Regions from separate parts of the Bradyrhizobium sp. 76 genome, predicted to be linked through region 2. Evidence: riboswitches for the same ligand, from Rfam matches in the RefSeq annotation. Region 2 holds a riboswitch; each other region holds the start of a gene.
What was found. A riboswitch is a leader RNA that binds a small molecule or an ion and turns the genes downstream of it on or off. The one in region 2 is predicted to bind cobalamin.
Positions count from the first base shown of each region.

Region 1: it holds a riboswitch for cobalamin, as region 2 does, so the genes downstream of both, IVB48_RS36350 (TonB-dependent receptor) here and metE (5-methyltetrahydropteroyltriglutamate--homocysteine S-methyltransferase) in region 2, are expected to answer to the same signal.
Region 3: it holds a riboswitch for cobalamin, as region 2 does, so the genes downstream of both, IVB48_RS36330 (energy-coupling factor ABC transporter permease) here and metE (5-methyltetrahydropteroyltriglutamate--homocysteine S-methyltransferase) in region 2, are expected to answer to the same signal.

Region 1 is NZ_JADPIS010000149.1:181,767-185,037, reverse strand. It holds gene IVB48_RS36350 (TonB-dependent receptor) at 1-1,828, opposite strand, end outside; cobalamin riboswitch at 1,944-2,146, opposite strand; gene IVB48_RS36345 (histidine phosphatase family protein) at 2,217-2,789, shown strand; gene cobT (nicotinate-nucleotide--dimethylbenzimidazole phosphoribosyltransferase) at 2,790-3,271, opposite strand, start outside.
Region 2 is NZ_JADPIS010000109.1:551,480-554,750, reverse strand. It holds gene metE (5-methyltetrahydropteroyltriglutamate--homocysteine S-methyltransferase) at 1-1,709, opposite strand, end outside; cobalamin riboswitch at 1,809-2,008, opposite strand; gene IVB48_RS41220 (hypothetical protein) at 2,342-2,467, opposite strand; gene IVB48_RS32270 (hypothetical protein) at 2,825-3,091, shown strand; gene IVB48_RS32265 (4Fe-4S binding protein) at 3,113-3,271, opposite strand, start outside.
Region 3 is NZ_JADPIS010000149.1:177,904-181,174, forward strand. It holds gene IVB48_RS36320 (cobyrinate a,c-diamide synthase) at 1-773, shown strand, start outside; gene cobA (uroporphyrinogen-III C-methyltransferase) at 770-1,501, shown strand; cobalamin riboswitch at 1,547-1,767, shown strand; gene IVB48_RS36330 (energy-coupling factor ABC transporter permease) at 1,804-2,481, shown strand; gene cobF (precorrin-6A synthase (deacetylating)) at 2,528-3,271, shown strand, end outside.

The sequences.
Region 1 (3,271 bases), on a different contig from region 2:
TCGTGCGCAAGATGTCATAGGCCGAGAACGACCACTCCGCCCGATTGTCCCAGAACAGGTGCTTGACGCCGGTCTCGTAGGTGCGCGCGGTGGTCAGGTTGAGCGGATCGGTCGGATTGAGCAGAAAGATGTTGTTGGCTGCGATGTCGGCGCCGGTCGCGTATTGGCTGAAAAAGGTCAGGCCCGGAACGGCTTCCCACGTGTAGCCGATACGGCCCGTCGTCGGGACCCAGGATTGCGAGAACGGGAAACCCGCGTTCACGAGCCCGGTCTTGTCGGTCGAGTTGCGGTCGAGCCCGATATGCTCGACGCGGAGGCCGCCGACTAGCGCAAAGGTCCGTGTCAACTTCAACCGGTCCTCGAACGACAGCGCCTCGTCGTCGATCCGCGCGGTCTGCTGCTTAGTCGTGAGCAAGCCGTAATAGCCGCGATCGGGATTGACCAGCGAGACGGAATCATCGGGGAAATTTGCGGCACCCGGCCTCACGAAGTCGAGGTAACTCGACGATAGCGTCGTGACCAGGCGGTTGTCGAAGCCGGCGATGTTGGCATCCCAGATCAAGTCGGTGATGTTGCCGACAAGGCGCTGGCTGTGCGCGACATAGAAGCGCTCGCGATACACCCTGTTCGTCGTGGAATCGAACGCCTCGATCTCATTGTTTAACCAGGTGCGCTCCGCACCATAACCATAGGCCTGGCTTTTCAGCGTCAGGTCAGGCGCAAGCCTCAGCTCGAAGCCACCGCGCAGCCACACCTCCTGCGCCACGTTTCGATTGTCGAGGACGTTGTAGTTGGTGTTGAAAGTGCGGTCGTCGATGGTGACAGCCCCAAGATCAGTCCTGTTGAAGTAATTGCCCGAAACGATTCCCGTCGTCGCATGCGAACCGCTGAAGGCGATCGGCACCAGCGGTGCACCCCAATAGGCTTTCGAACGGTCTTCGCGATACTCGATCGCGCCCCAGATCTTGAGACTGTCGGAGATGCGGTAGTTGAGCTGGCCGGAGACGTCGAGCGTCTTGGTGTTGATGTCGTCGGCAAAACCGTTGAGCGAGGACCGGCTGACGTCGAAGCGATAGTCGAGTCCGTCTACGTTGGTGCTGCCGCCCGACCCGTAATGCGCGCGGAACGAGTTAAGCGAATCCCAGGAAAAATCGGCCTCGTTCCGGATCGCTCCGGTGTGCGGCTGCTTGGTGACGAAGTTGATCGCGCCGCCGGCGGCCCCCTCACCCGAGATCAGCGAGGCCGGGCCTTTGAGGAATTCCACCGCCTCCAGATTGGCCGTATCCATGACCCGCGAAGTCATGTTCTGCGGGCCGATCTTGATGCCGTTGTAGAGCGTGTTGATCTGGCTGTTGGTGAAGCCGCGCATGGAGAACGCCCCGGGCTCGGCCGGATTGTCCCCGGAGGTGACGCCGACGGCACCCTGGGCCACTTCGGAGACGGTGCGATAGCCCTGCTCGCGCATGGTCTCGGCCGAGATCACCTCGACGGTGGCGGGGATCTCTCTCACGGTCAGACCGAGACGCGAGGCGCTTACGGCGATTGCATTGGTGTTGAGCGGCGTTTGCGCCGCTGCGGTCGGCACGACGGGCTTGGGCGCTGCGGATGCAGCCGCCGGCCGGCGCGCAGCTGCGCGGCGTGGGCTCTGCGCGTCCCGGCCGGCCGGCCTGGCCAGCTTGCGGGATTGGGCGGGTGATATCTCGACCGGTGGCAGAGGTTCGCGAGCCTGCTGCGCCAGCGCGGCGGGCAGATCAAGGACGGCAAGGGATGTGAGCGCTGCGGACGCAAGCAGGAATCTGCGCAGTCGGGTGGCATGGACGGAAAACATGGTTCAGACCTCGGTATGACGTCAGTGGCACGTCACAGCGAACCAAGGTCCCATCTTCTGGCTTTGCAGCCTTCCGATGAAGCCGAATGTCTGTACTCCCCGACCGACATCTTCGCGTGTGACCACGGCTGACGGCAGGTCTCCTGGCTCGCGGGTCAGTACCTTGCATCGCCTTCCCGGGACCGAGATACCCAGTGGCTCGTGACGCAAGATTCGCCGCTTACAGTTGCGGGGGCAGCCACGGCATTGGGGACGAAGTCCCCGCACCGCATTCCCTTTTCATCCCCTCTCGGGGAAACCGTCGCGAGCATCTAGGATTACGACCCAGACAGAGTCAATGTGCCTGTTGGCGTTATCGCCACAGCGACCAACTTCCTTGGAGATAAGCATGGAAGGCGAGACCTTCCTCTGGCTGATACGGCATGCGCCCGTCGACGGCGTCAAAGGGACGATTCATGCGGCCGATGCGCCGGCCGATCTCGGCGATCGGGCGCAGCTGGAGGCGCTGCGGCAGCACCTGCCGCGGGACGCCACGAGCTTTGCGAGCCCGTCGCGGCGCACGGTCGAAACGGCGCGCGCGCTGGGGCTAGAACCGATGCAGGTAGGCGAATTCAGCGAGCAGGATTTTGGCGACTGGACCGGCCGTCGGCATGACGAGCTCGCAGCGGCTGGTGACGAGGCCTATGCGCAGTTCTGGAACGATCCGGCGCGCGGACGGCCGCCGGGCGGCGAAAGCTTTGAGGATCAGGTCACGCGCGTCCGGCTGGGTCTCTCCCGGATCGGCACCGGATCGGCCACGCTTGTCGTGCATTCCGGCACGATCCGAGCGGCGCTGTGCATCGCGCTGGATCTGACGCCACAAGCGGCCCTGCGCTTCGTGATCGATCCGCTGTCGCTGACCCGGGTCGACCGGCTCGCGACCGGTTGGCGCGTCGTCTCCGTCAACCAGCGGATGATTTGATCAGGCCGGACGATCAGGCACATTGGCCTGCGCAAAGGTCGCCATGCCGTTGTGGAGCGCGCAGGCAGATCGCACCAGCGGCAGCGCGATGGCCGCGCCCGATCCTTCGCCGAGCCTGAGATCGAGGCTGATCAGCGGTTGCACGTTCAGCGCGCGAAGCACCAGCCGATGGCCCTGCTCCGCGGACTGGTGGGAGGCCAGCAGGAACGACTGGCACGACGGATTGAGGCGCGCAGCCGCCAGCGCCGCCACCGACACGATGAAGCCGTCGATCAACACGGGAATGCGGCGCTGTGCAGCCGCAATGATGGCACCGCAGATCGCCGCGATCTCGAGGCCGCCGACGGCGCACAGTATATTTTCAGGCGAAGCGCCGGCAACGCCATGGCGCGCAATCGCAGCGTCGATCACCCGCGCCTTGTGCGCCCGGCCGGCCGCGTCGACGCCGGTGCCGCTGCCGGCGATCTCCTCGGCGCTCACGC
Region 2 (3,271 bases):
GTCAGCATAGCCTTGACGGGTTTTTTGGTCAGAGACTGCGCATAGCGCCACCATTCAACGGTCATGGGCTTCGGCCGGGAGACATCTCCGAACAGGATAGGCGGACGAACGTACCGCGAGCCATAAGACTGAACCCAGCCATGCTTGGTGAAAGCGAAGCCGAACAGCTGCTCGGCAAAGTATTGAACCATGTCATTGCGCTCGAACTCACCGTGTACGAGCACGTCCAGGCCGATATCTTCCTGCCACTTCACGGTACGGGCTGTCTCCGCTTTCAGAAGCTGCTCGTACTGCGTGTCATTCAACGTTCCCCGCGCATGAGCCGCGCGCGCATTCCGGACATCGGCCGTTTGCGGGAAGGATCCGATGGTTGTCGTTGGAAACATCGGCAATGCGAACGAGACGCGCTGGACGTCGGCACGCTGGGTGAACGCGCTGCGACGGCGAAGCATGCTATCGTCGATCGCGGCGATTCGTCCGGCGACATTCGCATTGTGGATCTCGGGCGATGTTTCGCGGGTGACGGCTGCCTCCTCCGAAAGCGCAAGTTCATCGGCCACCTCGGCAGCATGGCCGGCCAGCGCTTTGCCCAATATCGAAAGTTCCTTGATCTTCTGAACTGAGAACGCCAGCCATGTCTTCAGATTGGGATCGAGATCGGTCTCTAGCTCAATGTCGATCGGAACATGAAGCAGCGAGCAGGAAGGAGCAATCTGAACACGGTGCCTGCCCAATTTTTGGACCATAGGAGCAAGTTGGTCGAGCAGCGCCGGAAGATTGGAGCGCCACACGTTCCGACCATCAACGACGCCTAGTGAGACCACGAGATCTCTACGGGTTGTGGCGACAATTGCGTCCAACTGGTCAGGTGCCCGAACCAGATCCACATGAAGCCCGGCAACGGGCAAGGCCAAGGTTGTTTCAAGATTGTCGCCGATAGCCCCGAAATATGTGGCCAGCATTATTTTAAGGGCCGGCACAACCTTTGCGAAATGAGCATAGGCCCAGCGGACAGCCGCCCGCGATGCTTCGTCGACGTCCATCACTAGGCATGGCTCGTCCAGCTGAACCCATTCAGCACCGCGCGAGGATAGTTCGCGGAGAACATCGACATAGACTGGGAGGAGCCGATCGAGCAGCGACAGCGGATTGAATGCGGGATTTGCGCTTTTGCCAAGCTTCAGGAAAGTGACTGGGCCAACTAGGACGGGGCGCGTTTGGTAGCCGAGGCTTTTTGCCTCCTCATATTCCTCGATCGGCTTTCGAGAGGAATACTTAAAGATCTGATCCCGGTGAAATTCCGGCACCATGTAGTGGTAGTTGGTATCGAACCACTTCGTCATTTCCTGAGCGGCTACGCCAGGCCCATGCTGAGCGTGACCACCGTCCTGAGCGCCACGCGCCATGGTGAAGTAGGTCTTGAGCGACACAGGACCTTCGGTCCAGCCGTAGACGTCGGGAATGGCGCCAACCATTAGGCTGGTATCGAGCACATGGTCGTAAAACGAGAAGTCATTCGAAGGAATGACGGTCGCACCGCGGGATTTCTGCCGTGCCCAATTAGCGGCACGAAGTCCACTCCCCGCCTCGAGGAGCTCGGCTTCGCTGGAGTTTCCCGCCCAGTAGCTCTCGAGCGCGACTTTGAGTTCGCGTCGTGGGCCGATGCGTGACGTCCCCAGTGTGGCAACGGGAAGCGAAAGAAAAGACATAGCTCAGACCCCATGATTGGGGCAAAGGCCATGGCGGACGCATGCAGCGAATATCGCGTGAGCGACAGCTGCTTGGCGCACACCGGGACACCCCGCCCGTGGACGATATATTGTCGAGGCAGGTCTCCTGGCTCGCGGGTCGTCGCTGCTGTCCGGCCTTCCCGAAGCCGCATGGCTTCAGTGACTTCGTTGGACAGCGGCTCGCCGCTTACAGTTGCGGGGGCAGCGCCGGCATTGCACCGGCTTCCCTCTTAGCTCCGGATCAAACGAATCCGAAGACCACGACGGCTGGGCATTAGGCGCACGAGGATCGATCCGTCAACCTACTAAGTGTCGCCGCGATATTGCCCAAGCGATTGCGAGCTGTACCAGCTAGGGCACAACGGTCTTACTCCCGGCCTGGTAAAAACGCCTAGATCTGTGGAGCCTCCGCTTGTGAATGCGTCCGTCAACACCCGCTTGGCGTACTCGGATGAGCCAACGCGAGCAGAACGAACGCGGTGGGCGCTTCGACATCTGCGTGATCGCGACAAATCCGGTCTTTTCCGTCAGCAGCTTCTCGAACTCGCCCGCGAGGACGTTTGCGATCATCCTCGGCCGGCATCCGCTTGATCACAGCGCCATGAGGCTCCTTAGGAATTGTCAAGGCCGGATTGCTCCAGGATCAAACGGATGATCAGGCCGGACTGCCCGGACTGCCTGTGTTCGGCGGACCCCGCGACGAGCCGTGAGCTCGATCGCTCCGTGGCGTTGGTCAAGATGATCTCCTTCGGTGTGCCAAGCACTTACGTGCTGAGCGACTTTGGCCGCGCATTCGTTGTTTCCGTCGCCGCTGGCGAGTAGTGCAGCCTGGACGTTGGCCTGCGCGGCATCGCAGGAACAGTTCCGGACGTCAGGATGCGCGCTAACTTGCGAAACTGGAGTAAGCAGCGAGAGCGCGGGCGGCGGGGATCCTGTTACGACCCTAGCTCCATGCACTCGTGCATCGTGACCGTGGGCAAGCGGATGCCCAGCTTCTCGTACGTCTTCAGGATCTCCGGACCGATCTCGTCGCGCGTGGAGACCGTCTCTTCGGCTTCGAAGCGACGTAGCTTTAGATATCCTGCAAGCTGATCTTGGGATATTCGACGCCCGTCCACCTCGCCTCGGCTCGTCAGCCAACGACGATAAGCCTCAACGCGACGACCTGGAGCATCGAGGCGGCCTTGTCATTATTCGAGACAAATTTGACGGTCTCCTCTGACAGAGCCCTTCGAGGGTTTCTCGGAGTCGATCAGCGCCTTAAGCTCATAACGATGTTGATCGACCTCGATGCGCCGCACGCGGAAGGCGGCCTCCACAAGCTCGACATCTACTCCTTCGTGCGCGAAATCGAGCGGTGAAGCCTTCTGGACGCGGGCTGCTTATGTTGTCTTAGACGGGACACAGGTGTCAGGCACCGGACAGACCACAGCGCATTGCGGCGTGTCGGAATGGCCCTCGCACTCCGTACACTTTTTTGCATCGATAACGTAAATGTCGCGCTTGAGGCTGATCGCCGCGTTGGGACACTCGAACTCACA
Region 3 (3,271 bases), on a different contig from region 2:
GTCATGCCGAGATCAGCCTGCCGAAACGGCATCTCGGACTGGTGCAGGCCGAGGAGCAGGCGGAGATCGGCAAGCTGATCGACGAGGCCGCACGCTTCGTCGCCGAGCATGTCGATCTCGATGCGGTGCTGCAATCGGCTGCCAGCTGGTCGCCGCAACCTGCCGCGAGCGGCGTGAACGTGACGCCGCCCGGCCAGCGCATTGCGCTTGCCCGCGACGCCGCGTTCTCCTTCGTCTATCCGCATATGCTGGAAGCGTGGCGCGCGGCGGGTGCGGAGATATCGACATTCTCGCCACTGGCTGATGAAGCCCCTGATCCGGGCGCCGATGTCTGCTGGCTGCCTGGCGGTTATCCCGAGCTTCAAGCCGGCAAGATCGCGGCCAATGCGCGCTTCCACAGCGGATTACGCACCTTCGCCGAGACGCGGCCGGTGCACGGCGAATGCGGAGGCTATATGGTGCTGGGGACCGCTTTGACCGACGCCGACGGTGTTCGTCATGAGATGACGGGCCTGCTCGGTCTGGAGACGAGCTTTGCCAAACGCCGCATGCATCTCGGCTATCGCTTGGCTGAACTCGCCGCGCCGATGCCGGGTCATCAGGCGGGCGCACGCCTGCGTGGCCATGAATTCCACTATTCGACGATCCTCGCGCAGCCCGACACGCCGCTGGCGGTCGTGCACGACGCGACAGGCGCGGTCATCGCCGAGACCGGCTCGCGGCGGGGACAAGCCACCGGCACGTTCTTTCATCTGATCGCGGAGGACCGGTGAGCGGTTTTGTCTCCTTCGTTTCCGCCGGCCCCGGCGATCCCGAGCTCCTCACGCTCAAGGGGGCCGCACGGCTGCGCGAGGCTGATGTCGTGCTCTATGACGATCTTGCTTCGGGTGCGATCCTCGATCTGCCCCGGCCCGGCGCCAATCTCGTCGCGGTCGGAAAGCGGGCGGGGCGGCCCTCGACCAAGCAGCACCACGTCAACCGCCTGCTGGTCGACTATGCTGCTACCGGCGTGCGCGTGGTGCGATTGAAGTCGGGCGATGCCGGCATCTTTGGCCGGCTCGAGGAGGAGCTCGAGACGCTGCGCGAAGCGGGCATCGGCTATGAGATTATTCCCGGTGTCACCACGGCCTGCGTCGCTGCGGCCCAGGCCGGGATTCCGCTGACCCGGCGTCACACCTCGCGGCGGGTGCAGTTCATCACCGGCGCCGACGTGACGGGTGAGCTGCCGCCAGACCTCAACTGGGCGGCGCTGGCCGATCCCGAAGCGACGACCGTGGTCTATATGGGCCGCCGCACGTTTCCGGCGCTTGTCGCAAAATTGATCGAGCACGGGCTCTCCCCAACCACGCCGGCGCTGTTCGCCGAATCCCTCGGCCGTTCCGATGAGCGGCTGGTCCGCACCACAATTTCGGAGCTTGCCGAGCAGCTTGCGCGCGGCGGGGCGGCCTCCACGGCGGCCGTCATCTTGTTCGGCGCGCTGGCGGGTGATTATCCGTCATGACGGCCTTGGCCGCCCTTCGCCCCTTGACGCCCGGCTGGCGAAAGGGGCACACAGGAGAGGCATGGTGCTCGACGCGGCGCAAAGCGCTGGAGCATAATCGGGAATGGGGGTGGGCGGACCCAGTTGCGGCGCCCAAAACCCCAGCCGCCCCCGCGACTGTAAGCGGTGAGGGACTTCGATCAGCCACTGGGCCGCAAGGTTCGGGAAGGCCGGAGACTCCCAGTGAACCGCGAGCCAGGAGACCGGCCCTGCACGTTTTTAGGCCAAGGCCGTCGGGTGTGACGGCAAGAAGGATCTGAGCCATGCATATCGAACCCGGACTAGTGTCGGACGCCAAGCTGGTGTTGAGTTACGCAACCGGCATCGCGGTCGGCGGCGTTGCGTTGAAGCTCGCGGTTGAGACCGTGCGCGAGCAGGGCATCACGTCGTTCGCGGCGCGCACGCTCGCCACCACGGGCCTCGTGTTCATCTTCTTCGAGATCCTGCCGCACTTCCCCGTCGGCGTCTCCGAAGTGCACTTCATCCTCGGCTCGACCCTGTTCCTGCTGTTCGGAGCTGCGCCAGCGGCCTTCGGCCTCGCGTTCGGCCTGCTGTTCCAGGGCATCTTCTTCGAGCCGCCCGATTTGCCGCAATTTGGCATGAACGTAACCACGCTGCTGGTGCCGCTGTTCGCGATCCAGGCGATTGCCACGCGGATCATTTCGCGCAACACCGCCTATGTCGATTTGAAGTACCGCCAGGCACTGGCGCTTTCGACGACGTATCAGTTCGGCGTCATCGCCTGGGTGGCGTTCTGGGCGCTTTATGGCTCCGGTTTCGGCGCGACCAACCTCGCCAGCATCGCGACGTTTGCGGCGTCCTACGCGCTGGTCATTGTGATCGAGCCGCTTGCCGATCTCGGCGTGCTGGCGCTGGCAAAGTCGTTGCGCGGCGTCACGGCGCCCGGCCTCGTCACGCCGCGCCTGCATAACGCGGCCTGAGAGACAAGCGAACGGGCGGCCGTCATGGCCGCCCTTCGCAACCGCGATGTTCACGCTCTCCCTGATAGGCATCGGTTGCGGCAATCCCGATCAGCTGACGCGCGCCGCGATCGGTGCGATCAACGCGGCCGATCTCGTCCTGATCCCGCGCAAGGGGACCGCAAAATCCGATCTCGCCGATCTCAGGCGGACGATCTGCGCGGATGTGCTCACCAATCAAACGACGCGCATCGCCGAGTTCGATCTTCCTGTGCGCGACGCGGCTGAAGCGGATTACCGCAAGGGCGTGGATGATTGGCACGATGCCGTGGCCGCGACCTGGTCGCAGGCGATCGCCAGCCATCTTGAAGGCGAGGGCAAGGTCGCGCTGTTGATCTGGGGCGATCCCTCGCTTTATGATTCTTCGCTACGCATTGCGCGGCGGCTCAATCCCTCACCAAGGATCGAGGTCGTGCCCGGCATCACCTCGATCCAGGCGCTGTGCGCGGCGCATGCCATGCCGCTCAACGACATCGGCGAGCCATTCCTGGTGACGACGGGACGCCGCTTGCGCGATGGCGGTTGGCCGGCAGGTGTCGATACCGTGGTGGTGATGCTCGACGGCGGCACGGCGTTCCAGTCGCTTGATCCGGCGGGACTTCATGTCTGGTGGGGCGCCTATCTCGGCATGCCCGATCAGATCATCATGTCCGGCGCGCTGGCCGAGATCGGCCCGCGCATCGTCGCCGTGCGGCAAGAGGCGCGCGAGCGGCATGGCTGGATCATGGACAGTTACATCCTCAAGCGCAGG